3 regions of the Bacillus sp. WC2503 genome follow, and region 2 is predicted to be linked to each of the others. Evidence: predicted binding sites of a transcription regulator. Region 2 holds the regulator's gene; each other region holds the start of a gene.
What was found. The regulator LexA, encoded in region 2, represses DNA repair genes until DNA is damaged. The targets are predictions, from matches to a motif close to CGAACATATGTTCG.
Positions count from the first base shown of each region.

Region 1: the regulator LexA is predicted to act here: its motif matches at 2,291-2,304, upstream of uvrB (excinuclease ABC subunit B).
Region 3: the regulator LexA is predicted to act here: its motif matches at 1,090-1,103, upstream of ACUN26_RS08290 (YolD-like family protein).

Region 1 covers NZ_JBQYMD010000001.1:4,295,638-4,302,852, forward strand. The annotation lists gene uvrA (excinuclease ABC subunit UvrA) at 1-230, opposite strand, end outside; gene uvrB (excinuclease ABC subunit B) at 242-2,218, opposite strand; gene ACUN26_RS22290 (DUF4362 domain-containing protein) at 2,370-2,801, opposite strand; gene ACUN26_RS22295 (hypothetical protein) at 2,847-3,467, opposite strand; gene ACUN26_RS22300 (MerR family transcriptional regulator) at 3,464-4,225, opposite strand; gene ACUN26_RS22305 (hypothetical protein) at 4,325-4,564, opposite strand; gene ACUN26_RS22310 (hypothetical protein) at 4,625-4,846, opposite strand; partial or broken gene ACUN26_RS22315 (hypothetical protein) at 4,864-5,253, opposite strand; gene ACUN26_RS22320 (helix-turn-helix transcriptional regulator) at 5,265-5,462, opposite strand; gene ACUN26_RS22325 (YeiH family protein) at 5,755-6,777, opposite strand; gene ACUN26_RS22330 (LysR family transcriptional regulator) at 6,929-7,215, shown strand, end outside.
Region 2 covers NZ_JBQYMD010000001.1:2,901,330-2,908,544, reverse strand. The annotation lists gene ACUN26_RS14825 (DUF4097 family beta strand repeat-containing protein) at 1-680, shown strand, start outside; gene lexA (transcriptional repressor LexA) at 795-1,415, opposite strand; gene ACUN26_RS14815 (YneB family resolvase-like protein) at 1,557-2,213, shown strand; gene ACUN26_RS14810 (DUF896 domain-containing protein) at 2,259-2,498, shown strand; gene ACUN26_RS14805 (bifunctional metallophosphatase/5'-nucleotidase) at 2,529-4,112, opposite strand; gene ACUN26_RS14800 (phosphate/phosphite/phosphonate ABC transporter substrate-binding protein) at 4,298-5,236, shown strand; gene phnC (phosphonate ABC transporter ATP-binding protein) at 5,332-6,105, shown strand; gene phnE (phosphonate ABC transporter, permease protein PhnE) at 6,102-6,896, shown strand; gene phnE (phosphonate ABC transporter, permease protein PhnE) at 6,896-7,215, shown strand, end outside.
Region 3 covers NZ_JBQYMD010000001.1:1,573,252-1,580,466, forward strand. The annotation lists gene ACUN26_RS08285 (hypothetical protein) at 361-579, shown strand; gene ACUN26_RS08290 (YolD-like family protein) at 1,242-1,577, shown strand; gene gerPF (spore germination protein GerPF) at 1,786-2,001, opposite strand; gene ACUN26_RS08300 (hypothetical protein) at 2,206-2,541, shown strand; gene ACUN26_RS08305 (hypothetical protein) at 2,651-2,782, shown strand; gene ACUN26_RS08310 (SDR family oxidoreductase) at 2,903-3,631, shown strand; gene ACUN26_RS08315 (DUF6944 family repetitive protein) at 3,823-4,524, shown strand; gene ACUN26_RS08320 (YqaE/Pmp3 family membrane protein) at 4,697-4,909, shown strand; gene ACUN26_RS08325 (KTSC domain-containing protein) at 4,978-5,184, opposite strand; gene ACUN26_RS08330 (transglycosylase domain-containing protein) at 5,651-7,215, shown strand, end outside.

The DNA.
Region 1 (7,215 bases), 1.4 Mb from region 2:
GTATCGACATCCGGTTTATCCATTTGTCCTAAAAATTGGCGTGCATACGCAGATAACGATTCTACGTATCTGCGCTGCCCTTCTGCATAAATTGTATCAAACGCTAATGACGATTTCCCTGAACCAGACAATCCCGTTACAACAACAAGCTGATTTCTCGGAATGGTTACATCAATATTTTTTAAGTTATGTGCTCTAGCACCTTTTACAACGATAAAATCCTTGCTCATGCTCACTCTTTTCACCCTTCCGCTTTTAATTCTAATAGTAAATCTCTTAATTCAGCTGCACGCTCGAAGTCTAACGCTTTTGCTGCTTCTTTCATCTCTGCTTCGATCTTAGCGATTGTTTTCTCACGTTCTTTCTTCGTCATCTTCTTAGCAGGAGTTGCTTCATATGTTTCCGGTTCTTCGGCCGCTGTCGTTGCACGGATTACATCACGAACGCCTTTTTGAATCGTTTTCGGCGTGATACCATGCTCTTCATTGTAAGCTTCTTGTATAGTACGACGACGCTGCGTTTCTTCAATTGCAATTCCCATCGATCTCGTTATGCGATCTGCGTACATAATAACGCGGCCGTTTTCATTACGTGCCGCACGACCAATCGTTTGAATTAACGAACGTTCTGAACGCAAGAATCCTTCCTTATCTGCATCTAAAATAGCTACAAGTGATACTTCTGGAATATCTAATCCTTCTCGTAATAAGTTAATACCGACAAGTACATCAAACTTACCAAGGCGAAGGTCACGGATAATTTCAATACGTTCTAACGTTTTAATTTCAGAGTGAAGATAGTTCACTTTAATTCCTACATCTTTTAAGTAATCCGTTAAATCCTCTGACATTTTTTTCGTTAAAGTCGTAATTAATACACGTTCATTTTTTGCAATACGATCTTGAATTTCTCCTAATAAATCGTCAATTTGACCTTCAATTGGTCGTATATCAATTGGTGGATCTAAAAGCCCTGTTGGACGAATAATTTGTTCTATTACTTCTGGTGACTGCTCTAATTCGTACGGTCCTGGCGTTGCCGAAACGTAAATAACTTGATTCGTTTTCTCTTCAAACTCATCAAACGTGAGCGGTCTATTATCTAAAGCTGATGGCAGACGGAATCCATGATCCACAAGTACTTGCTTACGTGCTTGGTCCCCGTTATACATTGCTCTTACTTGCGGCACTGATACGTGCGACTCATCCATAACAATTAAGAAATCCTTCGGGAAATAGTCTAATAACGTATACGGCGTTGCACCCGCTGGACGAAGTGTTAAATGACGAGAATAGTTTTCAATCCCTGAACAAAAGCCCATCTCGCGCATCATTTCTAGATCATAACGTGTACGTTGCTCTATACGCTGCGCTTCTAACAACTTACCATTATCATTTAATTCTTTTAAACGCTCTTCTAATTCTTTTTCTATATTTTCAATAGCAACCTTCATTTTTTCTTCACGTGTAACGAAGTGAGATGCTGGGAAGATTGCTACATGATCACGTTCTGCTAATACTTCACCTGTTAACGCATTTACTTCACGAATACGATCGATTTCATCACCGAAAAATTCAATTCGAATACAATGCTCGTCAAGTGATGCCGGGAAGATTTCAACTACATCTCCGCGCACACGGAATGTCCCACGCTTGAAATCAATATCATTACGTCCGTACTGTACATCAACAAGTTCACGAAGCAATTGATTGCGGTCCTTTTCCATACCAACTCGAAGTGAAACAACTAACTCGCGGTATTCTTCCGGAGAACCTAAACCATATATACACGAAACACTCGCAACGATAATTACATCGTCCCGTTCAAATAATGCAGACGTTGCTGAGTGACGCAATTTATCGATTTCATCATTAATTTGCGCATCCTTTTCTATAAAAGTATCCGTTTGCGGCACATACGCTTCTGGTTGATAATAATCGTAATAACTAACAAAATATTCAACTGCATTATTCGGAAAAAAATCTTTCAGCTCACTATATAATTGTCCTGCTAACGTTTTATTATGAGCCATCACAAGTGTTGGCTTCTGTACTTCTTTAATGACATTTGAAATCGTAAATGTCTTACCCGTCCCTGTCGCTCCAAGCAACACTTGCTTTTTCTTTCCACTATTAAGTCCCTCTACAAGCTTCTCTATAGCTACCGGCTGATCACCTTGCGGGGAATACGCTGAGATAATTTCAAATTGATGTTCCAAGTAAAATCCGACCTCCTCATAAAAATCTGTATTATTATTTTACCACGAATGCCCATAAAAAACCTAAAAAAACGAACAGATATTCGGTAAAATTTTCGACAATATATACATAGAAAAAGGAAGGAGTCAAAACTTCCTTCCTCTACTAACTCTATTTTTTAGGTACATATAATAAATCATATCCATTGCGCCCATTTTCATTCACACAGTCTATTAACCTATAAGCCGTTTGTAATTCACGCTGCTCTTTAACAATCCTTTTACAACTATCTTCATCTATATCTGTATGATTACCAGCAAATCGATCTTGCCTATTATCTAACATATGAATTATATCTGTTCCACTATACTCTAACGTTTGAAAAACCGGATCACCTTCATGTGTATAATGTACAATTCTTATTTTATCAACTTCCCCTTGTTCCACATTCAAAACGAACTTTTCAAATTTATCTAGATTAGAAGTTACTGCTTCCTTTACAATGACATCATTCTTCTTATCAATTGTAATGTTAGGTTGTGAGCATGCTACTAAACTAAAGAGAAGTAGGCATATAAAACCACTTCTTTTTCCTATTGTCATCCTCTCCTATAAGAATTATTTGTATACTGCAAAAGCTACTTTCCTCTACGAAAGTAGCTTCTCTTTTCCTTTCTCCTTCTTCGGAAAAATAACATATGAAAATGAAATTGCTGTATCAACTAAAAATATAATTGCCCACACTTGGCTCACTCGACTCGCAGTTTTATTTAAAACGATTCCTGACTCTAACCAATTGCCCCATTGTTCAAATGGAATAAGCCCATACGCGAAGAAAAAGAAAGTATGCACAACAACGAATAAAACAAGATGTAATACCCAATTTTTTATTTCCTGCTTTGCATAGGCCATACCTGTTAATTCTATATGTTCTTCAATAACAGGCGCTGGTTCATTCCGCCATTTCGCAGCTAACTTTTGCACAAATATATCAAGCTTCTTCAAATCCTTTTTCCCGTAGAAGACCGCATACAATAAAATGATCACGGTAATAATCTGAAAGTTAGAAAACTTCCCTGTTTGATAATAGTCCACTACCCCTAAGGTTAAAATGAACACTTCATTTACGAGTAGTACAATCCCCATAATAAAGCTTGCCTTCTTCAAACGGAATCCGTAACGAAGTAAAAAGAAACCGATAGCCGATAACCAAAATACAATCTCTGCCCCAATTAAAAAGTACCAACGATATTCTGCGAGTATACTCATTTATCCTTCTCCTTTTCATCATATATACGAAAAGCTTCATCCATATATAATAAAAATTCTTCTTCGATTGGATACATGCTCATTTTCTGTGAATCTTCCTTCGATTTTCTAACTTCCCATAACTTATCTAAAAACGCTTCATCACCATTGGCCATTTCTAAACACTTCTGCATTAATCTCTTCATTGCCCCTTGCACCTCATCACTTGCAGTTTCTTTACCGTCTTTCATAAAAGTGCGTAATTGCTTTAATAAATCTACCCACTCTAACACATTGGGATCTTCCTCACTCATATTTGGCAAATTATGAAGCAACTTTTGTTCTTCCTTTGAAAATACTTCATTTTGAAATATTTCACGTATACGAGAAGACTGTTTCGAAAGCTGGATCAGTTCAAACATAACTTTCCAATCGAGCTCTCCCTCCACATCCACCGAATAAACAACTGCTTGTAAAACGCGCTCCATTCGATTGAATTTCTTTTGTTCTTCCTGTACAAACCGAAGTTGTTTTTCAAGCGAATCCTTTAAGTTAAGCTCACCTTTTACTAACATATTCGCAGACTCTTTTAGTGAAAATCCCATTTCTTTTAAAAATAAAATTTGTTGGAGACGTATTACGTCAGCTTCACTATATAAACGATGCCCGCCTTCTGTTTTCCCGCTCGGCTTTAATAAATCTATTTGATCATAATAACGTAATGTACGTACTGTTACCCCTGTCTCTCTCGTCAATTCTTGTATTGAAATCACTGCCATCACCTCTTCCCCTTCATTATAAAAGATGACGTTACGTAACTTTCAAGACTTTTGTAAAAAAATACAAAAAGCTGTTTATACTCATTGTATAAACAGCTTTTACGGAAATAATCCTTTTTGTACAGCGCGCCCACAAAATAAAATAAGCGCTCCAACAACAACAACAACAACAACACTTGTTGCTGTTTTATGGTAATGAGTTGAAACTAATAAATAATACGATAAACCAACAGTACCAATCATAATACAAATACTTGGCACTGGATTACGAGAGAAATTTTGCATTCCCCAAAGAAGTGCAAAAATAGCTGTAGCGACACATAACACCGGTAACCACATCCCAGTTCCCCTTTTTCTATCTATTATTTCTTGTTGTTAACACATTCTTCGATGCCATACTCATACACGATCAGCACCTTTACTATTTCTATATTTCCACTTCGGCCAATAGTTCACAAAGAAATAAACAAACTGCCCTAGTACAAATAACACAAACGGCATGCCAGCACTTCCATAAACGATTAAATTGTACAAACTCCACACGGCTAAACTAATTGTGAAAAACAACCCTACATATTTAAACGCTTTATCCGACTGAAATCTCTCAAACTCATCTTGCATTTTCATTCCTCCTATCCCTATGCTCGTTTTCCCTTCATAACTCCTACGATGAGACTACTGGCAAATAAGAAACTACATACAATGAATATTTCTGAAATAGGTATAGTAATTCTCCCTATCGCTTTGCTCGCAATAATATAAACTATAAGTAGAATGAATGCGAAGATAAACGAAACATTTACATGCTTTTTTATATTTTCATTTACTCGCTCATCTATATCTGGAAATTCTTCTTTTATGTACTTACGCTTTTTTTAATACACATACACTGTCAAAAATACAATTGCTAAAACGTTACTAACTACGAGCGGTAAAATTGGTATAGCTGGATTCATAATACGAACGAAAACGTCTCCCAACAACAATCTAAAAAACGCATCGATATACAACTTTTTAGCATTTTCCATTTTTTCTTCCCTTACTCCAGCGTAAAGATTTCCTCCACCTTCATCCCAAAATATTTGGCGATTTTTAGGGATAACTCTAGACTCGGATTGTAATGGTGATTTTCAATCGCTACAATCGTCTGACGCGTCACCTGCATCACCTTTGCCATTTCAACTTGTGTTATATGATTTTGCTTTCTTAATTCTTTAATTTTATTTTTCACACCCATAGGATCCACCTTCAAAAGTAAAGATATCTTTACTTAAATTATAAATATTTTCCAATTACAAGTAAAGATTAATTTACAAATTTTAGAAAAACATTCCACTGAACACCTTCTCTAACAAAGTACGATAGTAGTTAAGTTTATATCAGCGATTCTCCCAATATATCGACGCAACTCCATTTATATCGGCGATTCTCCGAATATATCGACTTACTAACAAATACTGAAATCCATAGCGCTATAATCATAAGAAAAAGCTGTCCCAAAATATCTTTTGGAACAGCTTTCTCCTCTACTACATAAATCCTAATACCCATACAAGAACATATCCAAGAATAGAAAGACAAACCGAGCCGATCAGCCCTGCTACAAATGCTTTGCTTCCTAACTTACGGAACGTTTTAAACTCTACATTTAAACCGAGACCTGCCATCGCCATTGCGATAAGCATGTACGCAATTATTACAATATAGCCGGCAACAACTTCGGGGATAATCCCGAGTGAATGTACCGCACTCATCGCTAAAAATCCGAATATAAACCAAGGAATCGGAAGCTCCTTCCACGATTTCTTTTCTTCGCTTCCCTCGCTCTTACCAAACCATAACCCAATTAAAATCGCTACTGGTACAAGCATCGCAACGCGCGTTAATTTCACGATAACTGCGATGTCGACAGCCGTGCTACCGCCTGGTGCCGCAGCCGCAATTACGTGAGCAATTTCATGCAGCGTCGCTCCCGAGAATACACCGTAACCGTACGGAGATAAGCCAAGCACTGGATATAATAATGTATAAATAAGCGTAAATATCGTACCTAAAATAGCAATAATTGCGGCACCAACCGCCGTTTCATCGTCCTTCGCTTTCACTTGTGGTGCAATTGCCACGACCGCTGCCGCACCACAAATCGCCGTTCCACACGCCGTTAAAATCCCAAGTTTCTTTTCTACTTTAAATACTTTTGTCAATCCATATACAACGAAAATGGTGAATGTAATAACTACCGCTGCGATGACCAATACTTTCGGCCCAGCCTTCGCAATATCACCCAGATTTAATCGCATTCCAAGTAAGATAATCCCAAAGCGAAGCAACTTCTTACTCGCAAAGTTCGTTCCCGCTATCGCTTCTGGAGGGACTCCAATCGCTGCGCGCCAAATCATCCCAATTAGAATAGCAATTACTAATTGTCCCATAATATTTAAAAATGGAAGCTCCGCTAAATATTTCGCAGCAATGGCGATTAATAATGTAATCCCAATACCTTGCGAAAATCCAAAGCCCTTTTTCTTTTGTATAACAAGTGTTTGTTCCACCTTGTACCACCCCAATAATCGTATTGGAACATGCATGTTCTTTCTACTTACATTATAAGAGAGTTTTTATAATAAGTTTAATATTAATATTAAATCTCTATCATCAGAAATACTTATGATAGAATAAAAACAAAAATAAAGGGGCCAACAAATGAACGTCGACATTTTGAAAATCTTTGTGACTGTCGTTGAACAGAAACATTTCTCTCGTGCAGCAGAACTTTTAAACCTTTCACAACCCGGTGTAAGCATGCACATTCGCAACCTGGAAAATGAATTTGGAACTACACTCATTCAGCGCTCCCCAAAGCATGTACAAGTTACGGAAGCTGGAAACATATTATACATACATGCAAAGCAAATGCTCTCTCTTTATGATGATGCAAAACAGGAAATTAACGAATTACATAACGTTGTAACAGGAACACTTCGCATCGG
Region 2 (7,215 bases):
ACGAAACGTTAAAAAATATAGAAGTTAAGTTAGGTGCTGGGGATATTGTCGTCCAAAAATCTCCGGATGCCTCTTTTTATGTAAAGCAAACAGGAGATGTAAGTAAACAAGAAATTCGTATTACTGAAGATGGTGACACATTAAAAGTTATTGGGGAAAGAAAAAAAGATGTTTCGTTTGATTTTTCCTTTTACAATTTCGGATTTCAAACGTCTACATTGACTATATTTGTACCAGAACGTTCTTACCAAGAGATCAAAGTAAATTCAGCAGCTGGACAAATAGAAATAAGTGATGTGAAAAGTGACCGCGTAAATGTTGGAACGCTGGCAGGAGAAGTGGATTTGAAGTATGTAACAGCTAAGAACGTAGAGGGATCTACAAAAGCTGGTGAGGTGAACTTTAAAAAGGTTATGGGGAAAGTAACAGCAAAAACGACTAGTGGGGATGTATATATTATGGATCATGATCCTAAGTATGATGTAGAGGCAAGCTCAACTGCTGGAGATGTAACTATTACTTTATCGGAAAAACCAAAAGATGCAGTAATAACTGGGCAAACTCCTGGTGGAGATGTGACAATTTTTAATGAGGAAAATAAAAACGTAACAATTGGTAATGGGAGTAAAAAGATTAGCGGCAAAACGGCTGCTGGAGATGTTACTATAGAAACACGTTAATAATAGATGAGAAGATAGATTCATTCGAGTTTTTTGGAATGAATTAAAATCTACCAATATATAAAAGAAGATAATTCCCTATATAAATAAGGGAATTATCTTCTTTTATTATTTTTAATGTAAATCACGATATACGCCAATTACTTTTCCAATAACTGACACTTGTTTTAAAATGATAGGTTCTAATGAAGAGTTTTCCGGCTGTAGACGGAAGTGGTCTTTTTCTTTATAGAAACGTTTAACAGTTGCTTCGTTATCCTCTGTTAAGGCAACGACAATTTCACCGTTGTATGCAGATTGTTGTTGGCGGACAACAACTAAATCTCCATCAAAGATACCAGCTTCAATCATGCTATCTCCAGAAATACGTAACATAAATACTTGATCTGATCCAGAAACGATACTAGCTGGAAGTGGGAAGTGCTCTTCTACACTTTCGACTGCTGTAATCGGTAAACCGGCAGTAACTTTTCCGACGATTGGAACTTGAATAACAGATTGTGTTTCTGTATCCATTCGGTCATCGCCTAAAATTTCGATTGCTCGTGGTTTTGTTGGATCGCGTCGGATATAGCCCTTTTCTTCTAGTCGTGATAAATGTCCGTGCACTGTAGAACTAGAAGCGAGGCCGACTGCTTGACCGATTTCACGTACGGAAGGTGGATATCCTTTTTCTTGTACTTTTAGCTTAATAAAGTCGAGAATGTCTTGCTGGCGTTTCGTTAACTTTTCCATGTTTTCTAACACCTCGTTTTCTTTCGTTTTTCTTATTAATAAGTATAACATGCGAAAAAACATTCTACAAACATAAGTTCGAACAAAAGGGAGATTTATGATACACTAGAGAGAAAATATAGCGAGAAAGAAGGGTTCAAAATGAATGCAATTGTTTATGCACGTGTGAGTACAACAAAAGAAGCACAAGAAACATCGTTATTGCGTCAAAAGGATGAATTATTGCATTTAGCTGAGCGCTATGAAATGAATGTGACAAAAGTGATTGAGGAACAGGCTAGTGGCTATACAATTGAACGTGATGGCATATTAGAAGTATTAGATACAATTCGAGATGAACAAGTTGATGCACTTCTAATACAAGATGAAACACGTCTTGGTAGAGGGAATGCGAAGATTGCGTTAATGCATTGTTTACATAAAGAGGGAATAAAAGTATATACACATACGCATAATGGTGAATTACAATTGTCGGATTCTGATTCGATGGTATTAGATATAATTAGTATTGTTGAAGAATATCAAAGAAAGATTCATAACTTGAAAATTAAACGTGGTATGCAACGCGCGGTAGAAAAAGGCTATCGGCCAGAAAATAATTTGAAAAATCGTCATTTAAGCGTAGGGCGAGAGAAAAAAGAAGTGCCAATTGAGGAAATTGTACGTTTGCGCAAGAGTGAACTCACTTTCGAAGAAATTGCGGCAACGCTTCGTGGATTTGGTCATAATGTTTCAAAAGCGACTGTACATCGTAGATACGTAGAGTATACAAAGCAATTGCTTGATAAAGAAGAGTAACTATTGTATGATAATAATCAGTTTTGATTAGAAGGGGGATTCGAGATGCTTAATCACGAACTCGTTGAACGCATTAACTTCTTAGCGAAAAAAGCAAAAGCTGAAGGTTTAACTGAAGAAGAACAACGTGAGCGTCAATCGCTACGAGAACAATATTTAAAAGGATTTCGTCAAAATATGTTAAACGAACTTAAAGGAATTAAAGTCGTTAACGAAGAAGGTACAGATGTTACACCAGCGAAATTAAAAGCTTTAAAAAAGCAAGATAATGCAAAATTAAATTAAAAGATGGGCGAAGCCCATCTTTTTTATTTGTTATTTAATAACTTTCCAGTTGTTATTTCTCGTTGCTTCTATTCTTTTATGCTTCAATATATAGTTAGCAATAAGTTCAGACATATCTGTTGGAATATCTTTTATTACTGGTTTATTTTGAAACATGAAGAAGTTCCCTCCGCCGTTTGCTCGATAATTATTCATAACAACGTCATATTCTTCATTTATATCGAGTGTAGCGCCTTTATACTGTAAAGACTCTACTCTTTCACCAATTGGTTTTGAAATGTTTAATACATACGAAATCCCTTCCCACATATCGTAATTATAATGCGCAGGTTTTGGTTCTATGAATGCAGGATTAACAATTATATCTCCAACTTTATTTAATGTGAAATAAGAAGCAGAAAGTTCGAGAGCATCTTTTATATCGGCTCCAGTCACTCGAATAACTTTTAATGTGTTTGGGTAAATATAATTGGAAACGATATCCCGCATTGTGACATGTTTCGGGAATCCTGGAGATGTATTATGAAACAAACTTGTACAAGAAATAGAAACGTTAGCTATATCCATCTGGATTTTATTTATGAATTCAATAAAAGGATGGTCTTGCAAACGAGTTTGCATAGCATCTGAAATTCGCATGTCTCCATGAATGATGCCAATAGGCTGATCAAGCCATTTTTGTGTTTTCTCTTCATAATCGGCGACCAAGGAAAGAACATCTTTGTCGGCCTCGATTCCTTGCACAGGCAATAATTGTGCGTAACTATTTTTCTTTACCCATTTTTGTTCTGTTTTTTCGAATATTACTTTTACCTTTCCAACGGAGTGTCCATTGCATCCGGTCTGTAAAATTGTTACACCATTATCTAAAGTTTGAGCAATTTCTCGGTGTTGGTGGCCTGTTAGTAAAATATCTATACCATCAATTTCATCATACATTGCGTATCCTTGGTTTTCACCTGTTAAAACTTCAGTCGGTACTCCTGTTTGAAAATCGCGTTCAAATCCTCCGTGATAGGCTACGACTAGTAAATCGGGCTGCTCATGTTTACGGATGTAAGGAACCCACTTTTTTATTGTTTCTAATGCATCTTCAAATAGTAAATCTTTAATATGATGGGCCTGTTCCCAATTCGGGATGTAATGTGTTGTTGCCCCTAAAATAGCAATTTTTATATTTGATTCAATATGTTTTATTATATAGGGTTTCCCGAAATAAGGTTCTTTTATGTTTTTATCTAAAATGTTTGCTGATAAGTACGGGAAGTTTGCAGTTTCTACAGCATGATTTAATATATCCATTCCATAATTAAATTCATGATTGCCGATAATTGCAGCATCATAATTTAAATAGTTGGCCAATAAGGACATTGGATTTTTCTTATCTTTTTCGTATGTAGCGTAATGATAAGTTAAAGGTGTTCCTTGTATGAAATCACCGTTATCAACTAAAAGAACGTTTGTATTTTTGGAACGTTCTTTTTTTATAAGAGTAGAAATTTTAGCTAAACCAATTTCTGCTTTGGAGTTATCTTGGTAGTGAATTGGATACACAGTACCATGTACATCGCTTGTTAATAAAATATTTAAAGTTACAATTTGATTTTGATTCAATACCATTCACCTTTTCTATTGTTATCTTTCAATTAATCATATCAAATATATGAAAAGAATTTTAATCAGAATGTATAGAATGTGTAAAGATTCTGTAAATAAGTAATTGTTTGTAAAAATATGTGATATATTTCTTCATGTTTACGGAAGGTTATTTTATAACAACGAAAAATGGAGGCATTCACATGTTGAAAAAAGTTTTTGCAATGAGCACAACAGTTGTACTAGCAGCGGGGTTATTAAGTGGCTGTGGAACGAAGGAATCAAGTGCAAGTAAAAATGAGGATACGAAAAAAGGTTATGTACCGAAGACGTTAAATGTTCAATTTGTTCCTTCTCAAAATGCAGATACGTTAGAGGCAAAAGCAAAACCATTGGAAAATCTATTAAGTGATAAATTAAACATTCCGGTAAAAGTTAGTATTTCAACGAATTACAATACAATTGTAGAAGCTATGGCATCAAAACAAGTAGATGTAGGATTTTTACCTCCAACAGCGTATGTGTTAGCGCATGAGAAAAAGGCTGCAAACGTAATATTACAGGCGCAACGTTTTGGGGTAGATGATGAAACTGGAGCTCCCACAAAGGACTTAGTAGATTTTTATAAATCAGAGTTTGTTGTTAAGAAAGATTCTAATATTAACAGTGTAAAAGAATTAAAGGGTAAAAAAATTGGTTATCAAGATGTAACATCATCAGCAGGGTATGTATGGCCTGCAGCTGTATTGTTAAAAGAGGGAGTCGATCCGCTAAAGGATGTGAAACCTGTTACATTAAAAGGTCATGATCAGTCACTTATTGCTCTTTTAAATGGTGATGTTGATGCAGCTGTTGTATTCCAAGATGCTCGTAATATTGTAAAAAAAGATTATCCGAATATATTCGATCAAACGAAAATAGTAAAATTTACGGAGAAAATTCCAAACGATACGATTTCTGTACGTTCTGATTTAGATGCGGAGTGGAGCAAGAAATTACAAGATGCTTTCATTGAAATAGGAAAGAATGAAGAAGGGCACAAAATCATTAAAGAGGTATACTCACACGAAGGATATGTGAAATCTGATGATAGTAAATTTGATATCGTTCGTGACTATGGAAAGAAAGTGAAAACACAATAATACATATGGAAATGGCGACTAACTGGAAAGTGTGTGATTTCAGTTAGTTTGCCGTTTTTCAGTTATTGATAATACATAGAAGGTAGGTAAGATGTGTGATAGAGTTTCAAAATGTCTCCAAAGTGTATCCAAATGGTACGAAAGGATTGAAAAACATAAATTTAAAAATTCAAAAAGGTGAATTTGTTGTAATGGTCGGGCTATCTGGGGCTGGAAAATCTACACTCCTCAGATCAGTAAATCGCCTTCATGAGATTACAGAAGGAGAAATTATTATTGAAGGTGAGTCTATTACTGCTGCAAAAGGCAAAGAGTTACGACGCATGCGCCGAGATATTGGTATGATTTTTCAAAGCTTTAACCTTGTAAAGCGATCCACGGTACTGAAGAATGTATTAGCCGGGCGTGTTGGATATCATTCGACATTACGTACAACGTTAGGCTTGTTTCCGAAGGAAGATTTGGAACTTGCATTTCAGGCTTTGAACAGGGTAAATATTTTAGAAAAAGCATATGCACGAGCAGATGAATTATCAGGAGGACAACAGCAACGTGTATCGATTGCTAGAGCATTGGCACAAGAAGCGAAAATTATATTGGCAGATGAGCCTGTTGCTTCGTTAGACCCACTGACAACAAAGCAAGTAATGGATGATTTGAAAAAAATTAATGAAGATTTTGGAATTACGACAATTGTAAACTTACATTCTATTGATTTAGCGAGGCAATATGCTACACGCATTATTGGATTACATGCAGGTGAAATTGTTTTTGATGGTGTAGTAGATGAGGCAACGGATGAAAAATTTGCTGAAATTTATGGGGACGTAGCTCAGAAAAGCTCACTATTAGAGGTGGCAGCTAAATGAATGACGTGACGATATATTCGAAATCGATACCGAAGCCGCCGAGTAAATTGAAACATATGTTAACGGTTATTCTAGTTATTTTACTGTTGTGGGGTAGTAGTGTACAGGTCGACGCATCATTTTCAAAACTAGTAGTTGGTTTTCCAAATATGATGGATTTATTGAAGGAAATGGTGCCACCAGATTGGAGTTATTTTCAAGTTATTACAACAGCAATGTTAGATACAATACGCATGGCGATTATTGGAACGACTTTAGGAGCGATTTTAGCCATTCCACTTGCACTATTTGCAGCAAGTAATGTATTTACTAGTGTATTTTTGTACGGTCCAGCTCGATTGATTTTAAATTTTATACGAACGATACCAGATTTATTATTAGCGGCTATTTTTGTAGCGATTTTTGGAATAGGACCACTTCCAGGTATTTTGGCTCTTACTTGTTTCTCGGTTGGGCTCGTAGCGAAATTATTGTATGAGTCAATTGAATCAATTGATCCAGGTCCATTAGAAGCGATGACAGCTGTAGGAGCGAATAAGGTGCAATGGATTGTTTATGGGGTCATTCCGCAAGTGAAAGCGCACTTTGTTTCCTACGTACTTTATACATTTGAGGTGAATGTACGTGCCGCAGCCGTTCTAGGTTTAGTAGGAGCAGGTGGCATTGGTTTATATTATGATCGTACACTTGGATTTTTACAATATCAACAAACTGCTTCCATTATTATTTATACCCTTGTTGTTGTATTGTTAATTGATTATATAAGTACATTGTTGCGGGAGAAATTATAATGAGTAAAACGACGATAATCGTACCAAAACCGAAGAAACCGAGTGTAAATCGCTGGATTATTTTTATAGCACTAACAGTTATATATGTATGGGCCTTTTCAGGTGTCCCACTCGAGGGAATAAAAAATACAGCGGGAGAAATTACAAAAGCAATTATGACAGGCGTGTTGAACCCAGATTGGTCGTATGTATCTTTGCCTGATGGTGAAGATTTATTACATGGTTTGATTGATACGTTGGCAATTGCAATATTAGGTACATTTATTTCTGCCTTTTTATCTGTTCCATTTGCTTTTTGGGCGGCAACGAATATGAGTAG
Region 3 (7,215 bases), 1.3 Mb from region 2:
CCCTTTTCTAATTAGTGTGTGTGTTATAAAAAAGATAGTAAGACAATATAATATTACATTTAAATATTAAGAATTACAATGGAAAATTGTAGGAAAATGAAATTGGAAATAATAATCGTTTTAAAAAATGTTGATATAGTAATGTTTTGATTATTTTATTACATATAAATTAAGTATATAAATTTTTATAGTGGATCAACATAATTTGAAGAATAGTACATATAATATTTTTGAATAAACATTTGCAATATTATAGGAAGTGAAAAGTTGAGCATTCTATTAAAAAGGATGTTCTTTTTGTTATGAATATTTCTAAATGTATTATTTACTAGATGAATAAATGAAAGTGGGGGAGAATATATGAAAGTGATTTTTCAAAGAGAAGACGGAGGGAAAGTTTTTGAATCGAATGATGAAAATATAAGTGATTTATTAGCTATATTAAAAGAAACGAAAGGGATTAAAATTGGGATGGTTGAGTATGAAGTGTTAAAATATGAAATAGAGTATTTTCGTCATCCGAAAAGAGGAGAAACGGAGAGAGAGTTACATATAACCATACATCCTAAATATATGTAATGAATGGTAGCGATATCAAACTATTATGAAAGCAAAGGAGTATTTGATATTGTAATATGATATGTACGAAAAGAGAGTGTGGAAATCGCCCTCTTTTCACAGAAAACCTATAAGGAATAAATTGAGTTACATTATAAATTTCTTAAATTTTGTGAGTTCGTTCATTATAATGTATGTTTGCGTTTAATAATGGTTCATGCAAAAAAATAAAGCTTTGTAGTGTAGGCAGGGATATTATATTCAATTAAAAAAATATAATATTGTAGTTTGTTGACGAATAATAAATGAAACTTTCATTTCAAAAAAAAAGCTAGTCAAGATAAAAAATAAACTTGAATAACGTATTAGAAAAAACGATTTCACTTTATGTGAAATCGTTTTTTTATTCGCTATATGTATTTCAATGTGTAGAGAGTAAAAAGTTTGTTTTAAGGGAAAATAAACTATAGATAAAGTTCAATGTTTCAAATTACATTTTGTAAAAAAAATATACATATGCCTCTTCTCAAAAGAACGTAAGTTCGTGTATAATTAGAACAAACGTTCCTTGGAGTGTAGACATTATACAATTTAGAAATAAATACGAGCTTAGTAATTACTAAAAATGATGGAGTAACAGTATGTGTGAAATAGAGTGGATAAATGATCAAGGAGATAAAGAAATGAATCATGTAAAGAGGCGGAAAGAAGAAAGAGAGTGGGTTCCATTTACAGTAATGTCGGAACAATTGTTAAGTATGAGAAAGGTTATTGGTGAGAAATTAAAAGTGCAAAGGCCGATAGTAACAAATGAAGAAAAAGAAAGAATTTCTGATAAATTGCTAACGGCATTATTGTCTGAGCAAGAAATATTGGTGACATATTTTGAAGATGGCTACATACTTACAAGTTATATGACAGTCGTTCATATAGACCCGGTAAGGCAGATTATAATGTGCACAGACGCATTTTATAAAACTCACGTAATGAGTTTTACAGATGTAATTGAAATAATGTAATAGAAGCTGAACTTTAATATCCAGCTTCTATTATTTCTGATAGATGGAAGAAATAATGCGAAATAGCAGCTAGCTTCATGCTAACTGCTAAGCCCCAGGGAAAGGGAGAAAAAGATAGGGTACTCCAACATTCAATAATAGCTGTGAAACAGCCTGATTATAGTATAGACAAATTTAAAATTCCTATACATAAAGATGAAAAATAGGGTTAGGCTGTACCCACTTGATTTTGATCTGCAAGGTCCGAATCAAACGTATTAGTCGCACTAACACCGTTAAAAGTATTAACAACAAAACCAACGTTTGATGCGCCAGATCCATTGTAAGCTTTCGTATTTTCTTTCGGAGAAACGTTGTAGAAATCACCTAAGTTAAATGATCCGTTACTATTTTGTACAACTAAATTCCCTACAACTGAGGGCATAATTTTCACCTGCTTTATAATGAATTGTTAACATTACTATATGGGAGTAAAGTCCAAATGGTTCATGTAACAAAAATTGTGGAATAGTAAAACGTTTCAAGCGTGGCTTTCAATAAAAGTGTGTTAAACTTAATATGAGTTGGATAATAAAAAAGAAATAATTTGTATAATTAATATATACGAAAACAAAGGAGGCAAAATGTTATGAATAACGTTATAAAAAAAGTAGATTTATCAGATGCAAAATCAAGTAATCTTGTTGCGCTTATTTATAGCAATGAAGTTATATTGATTGAAAACGCATTTTGTCCAAATGAAATAAAATTAAAGTTTAATGAGATTGCAATTTTATCTGCAATTAAAACAGCTCATATTGCAAAAGTGTCCATCAGAAAAGAACTTGAAGCGCTTTTTCATGATACAGGAGTATTACTGGTGAAACAAAGTGCTGAAGTTGGTAGCAGTCAATCTATAACAATGCATTTTGAGCAGTTCAAAAAATTACAATATGAAATTGAGCTTTTAAATAAAAGTATGTAATCAGGCTAGTTGAAGATTTTTTCACAAAAGTGGACTGTGTTATGTTGAAAAGTGGATTGGAAATTATTTGGATGAATCGCACTATAAACATAAATATAGTTTTATGAAAATGCAGGGTAATGAGGATTTTCAAGCTGGTAAATTAGGTACAGTTTATATGTATCAATGTAAAAATGCGGGAAAGAAAAGTTGCAATTTAAAAATTAATAATGAAATAAACAACGAATTTTTAAATATGTAAACGGGAGTAACCATTATGGTTACTCTTTTGTTTATGTGTGCAATATTAAAAATACTTCTAAAGTATGAAGTGTTTTTAATACTTTAGTAAATAGATAAATGAAGGTTAAAGGAGTAAAATATGGTAAAGGGAGGCGAGGGATTGAAGCGAAATGACATTAGGAAACTCGTAATTATTACAGGAGTGACGCAAGGATTAGGACGCGCGATGGTTGATCGATTTCATGAATTGGGATGGAACATATGTGGATGTGGACGTTCAAAAGATAAAATTGAAGAACTAAAAAAACAATACGGTAATACACATGATTTTCAAATAATTGATGTTTCAGATTCGCAGCAAGTTAGTAGTTGGGCAAATGATATCCTTACTAAATATCGGGCTCCCGACTTGTTAATAAATAATGCATCAATTGTGAATCAAAATGCACCAATTTGGAAAGTTACCGCTGGGGAATTTGAAAATGTAATGAATGTAAACGTGAATGGTGTAGTAAATGTAATAAGAGCATTTGTCCCAGCAATGGTAGATAGAAAAGAAGGAATTATTATTAATATGAGTTCTAGTTGGGGAAGAGAAGGTGAGGCAGATCTTGCACCATACTGTGCCTCGAAGTTTGCAATTGAAGGTATCACGAAATCTATGGCACTGGAATTGCCTGATGGTGTGGCTGTAGTTGCTTTAGATCCTGGCGGTGGTATTAGCACTCCAATGCTGCATTCATGTGCACCACAGTATGTTAATGAATCACCCACACCTGAAATGTGGTCACATAATGCGATTCGATATATATTGAATATAACAATAGATAAAAATGGAGATTCATTGACATGCCCAGCATGTGTTTAAAAATAAGTATCTATTACTCAATGTAATTTCAGTGATATACGTTTTGGCTAAAAAAGTACCTTTAAGGTACTTTTTGTATTAGTAACACATTATAGAATGCACAAAATTACATATGGAAAATAAAATATTTGATTAAGAGTGACTTTTGGTTATTTCGAAAGCACGAGAAAATATCAAAATAGGTGATAAAAATGAATCCAAGCAGTTTAAAAGTGACAGGAGCATGGTATCAAGTAGGAGGAAATCTTACAGCTGCTATTGGAACGACAAGAGGATTTATTGGGGAAGAGAAAATTGAATCGGACCTTGTTATTATAGGAAGCTCATTACAAGCCTTCGGGTATATTTTACAAATTATAGCGAGTAATTATACCGAAGATGAAGATGAAGAAGTAGAAAATCGAAATATAAGTTTGCAGAATGAAAGTGAAACACTGGATAAAATGGGAATTGAGTTATTGGCATTAGGGAATATATCAAATGTAATAGGAACATATTTTAATAAAAATAAACAATTAACAGAGAATGATTATCTTATCATTGTCGGGAACAGTTTACAATCGATTGGTGCTTTTTTAGGAGTAGAAGCAGCTTTGATTGAGATGAAAGTAATACAGCGAATCATTGTACTAGGCAATTCTATGCAAAGCTTAGGGGCCGGACTACAAGCGTATCAAGGCATAATTAATTTATCGAAGGATGAAGTAGAAAACGAAGATCGTATTCTTGATAAGAAGGATGAGAGGATAATAGCACTGATTGGTATTTGGATACAGGCAATAGGAACGGTAATTTCTGCGATTGGATTAACTGCAGTAGAGAAAGAGAAAAGTTTTGAAAATAATAAGAATTTTAAAATGCTCATTGAAAGAGCGGATGTAAAATGTAATTAAATAGGTAGGAAGAGTTTGGTCTAGTAGGTTTTTTTGCATATGGATAGAATATATATTATAGAAGAAATGTTATAATTGCTTAATTGAAATTTGTGTAACTTCAAAATCAAAGAGTGTGCTTGCATATGAAAAGAAGTGTTATAAAAAATCCAAAATAAGGAGTTTTCAAGAGATGATGTACTTATTGGCAATTCTACTTCCACCTGTAGCTGTATTATTTTGCGGAAAGCCATTTCAAGCAATAATTAATTTCATATTAACTTTAATATTTTGGGTTCCAGGCGTCATACACGCGATTTTAGTCGTACATGATAAAAAGGCGGATCGGCGAGTGAGAAAACAAATTCAAGCATATGATGAAATTAATAAGAGGAATAGAAGATAATTCGTCTGTGAAAATAGTATAAAAAGAAAGGGGGATTAACCTCCTTTCTTTTTATTTGGTGCTTAAGTTTAAATTTTAGTGTAGCGGAAAGAATTTTTAATGTAAGTTTTATGGTAATAACTTTTAGATTGTGCATTTAATAAACCATTGTAAATGTTTTCAGGTACATTAAAGAAATCATACATGCCATTTTTGAATTGGATTCGTAAAATCATAGAAAAGGGATTATAACCAACAGCAATCAAATTTTTTGATATAACAGGAGATAATTTCATAAGCATACAACTCCTTAATTTTATTTGTAAATTCTTTTAGAAATGAGGATTAGGTTGTTGAAATAAGAATATGTAAAGCAGCAGTAATACGGATAGCCAATATATTAAATCTTTGTTATACCTATTTATAAAGAAGTTCACACGAAGTTCATATCGATATGCTATTTTTATCTCACCTTTGATGAAATTAATAAGAAAATATTGACCATTTGAAAAAAAGGTATATTATTTATACGAGGTATTAAAATTTTATCTCTTCCATTTTATGCGTAATGGGGCAGCTTTATTTGAAGGAATAGAGGTAAAAAATAATTTGTTTAAGAGTATCTAAAATTTATAATCTGTGAATTAGGAAAATATTGAATGCTTCCGATGAACACACTTTCTAAATGTAAAGATATTTGGGAAGGTGGCCTCAATATTTTTAGTAAATCAACGGGAGAATTGAAAGGCAGGAGAAAGTAACATGTCAGAAAATTATCGTTCTCGAGAGGAGCGACGACAAGTTAAAAAGAAAAATCAGCCAGCTTCTAAAAAACAAAAACCAAAGGGTAAAACATCATTTTTCCGTAAGTTTTTAATTAGTTGTTTATTACTTGGTATTGTAGGTTTAGTGGCGGGGGTTGCTACCTTTTTTGTAATGATTAAGGATGCACCAAAACTTGAAAAAGCAAAACTTGTTAATCCGTTATCCTCAAAAATTTATGATAAAGACGGGAAGTTGGTATATGAATACGGAAAAGAAAAGCGAACCAACGTTACGTATGATCAAATCCCTAAATTAGTAGAAAATGCTTTTTTAGCTGCGGAAGATGCACGTTTTTATGAGCATAGTGGTGTGGATTTCAAAGGTACTGCTCGTGCAGTTTTAGTTAGTTTAAAAGGAGATTACGGTTCGCAAGGCGGAAGTACAATAACGCAGCAAGTTATTAAAAACTACTTCTTATCAATGGATAAAACACCAAAGCGTAAGGCGCAAGAAGTGTATTTAGCTTATAAGCTAGAACAACAGTATTCAAAACATGAAATATTAGAGATGTACTTAAACAAAATTAATTTAGGAAACCGCTCATACGGAATCGCAACAGCAGCACAAAACTACTATAATAAAGAATTAAAAGACTTAACATTACCAGAAGTTGCGATGCTTGCAGGTTTACCGAAAGCACCAAATAATTACGACCCGTCGAAACCACAAAATATTCAAAAGGCAACAGAAAGAAGAAATGTTGTACTAAAGTTAATGAATCGACATGGTTATATTACAAAAGCAGAAATGGAAGAAGCGTCGAAAGTACCAGTGGACAAAGGTGTTCAAAAGGCAGCTGAATTACAAGCGATGCCACATCCTGCATTTATGGATGCAGTTGTGAAAGAAGTTGAAAAAGAATTACCTGATGCTAATATTGGTTCTGATGGTTTAGAAATTTATACAACATTAGACAAAAAGGCACAAACATTGGCTGATAATATTTTAAATACAAATATTATTGATTATCCAAGTGAGAAATTCCAAGGGGCTTTCACATTTATGGATACGAAAACAGGTGAAGTACGTGCTATAGGTAGTGGGCGTGGTGAAAATAAGGCTGTATTTAAAGGTCATAATATGGCAACTGAATTAGATCGCTCAGCAGGTTCAACAATGAAACCGATCTTTGATTATGCTCCTGCAATTGAATATTTAAAATGGGCTACTTATCATCAAGTCGATGACTCGCCATTTAAGTATACTGGTGGTCAAGATGTCAGAAACTCAGATAGAGGGTATTTAGGACAAATTACAATGCGTGAAGCATTAAAATTATCACGTAATGTTCCAGCTATTAAAACTGCAAAAGAAGTAGGAATAACTAAATCAAAAGCTTTCTCTGAAAAGTTAGGTATTACATTTAATGCACCACCGACAGAATCAACAGCGATTGGTACAAATGAAGTATCGCCAACTGAGATGGCAGGTGCGTATGCTGCATTTGGTAATGACGGTAAATATACGAAGCCGCATTTTGTTAAAAAAGTGGTTTATCCAGA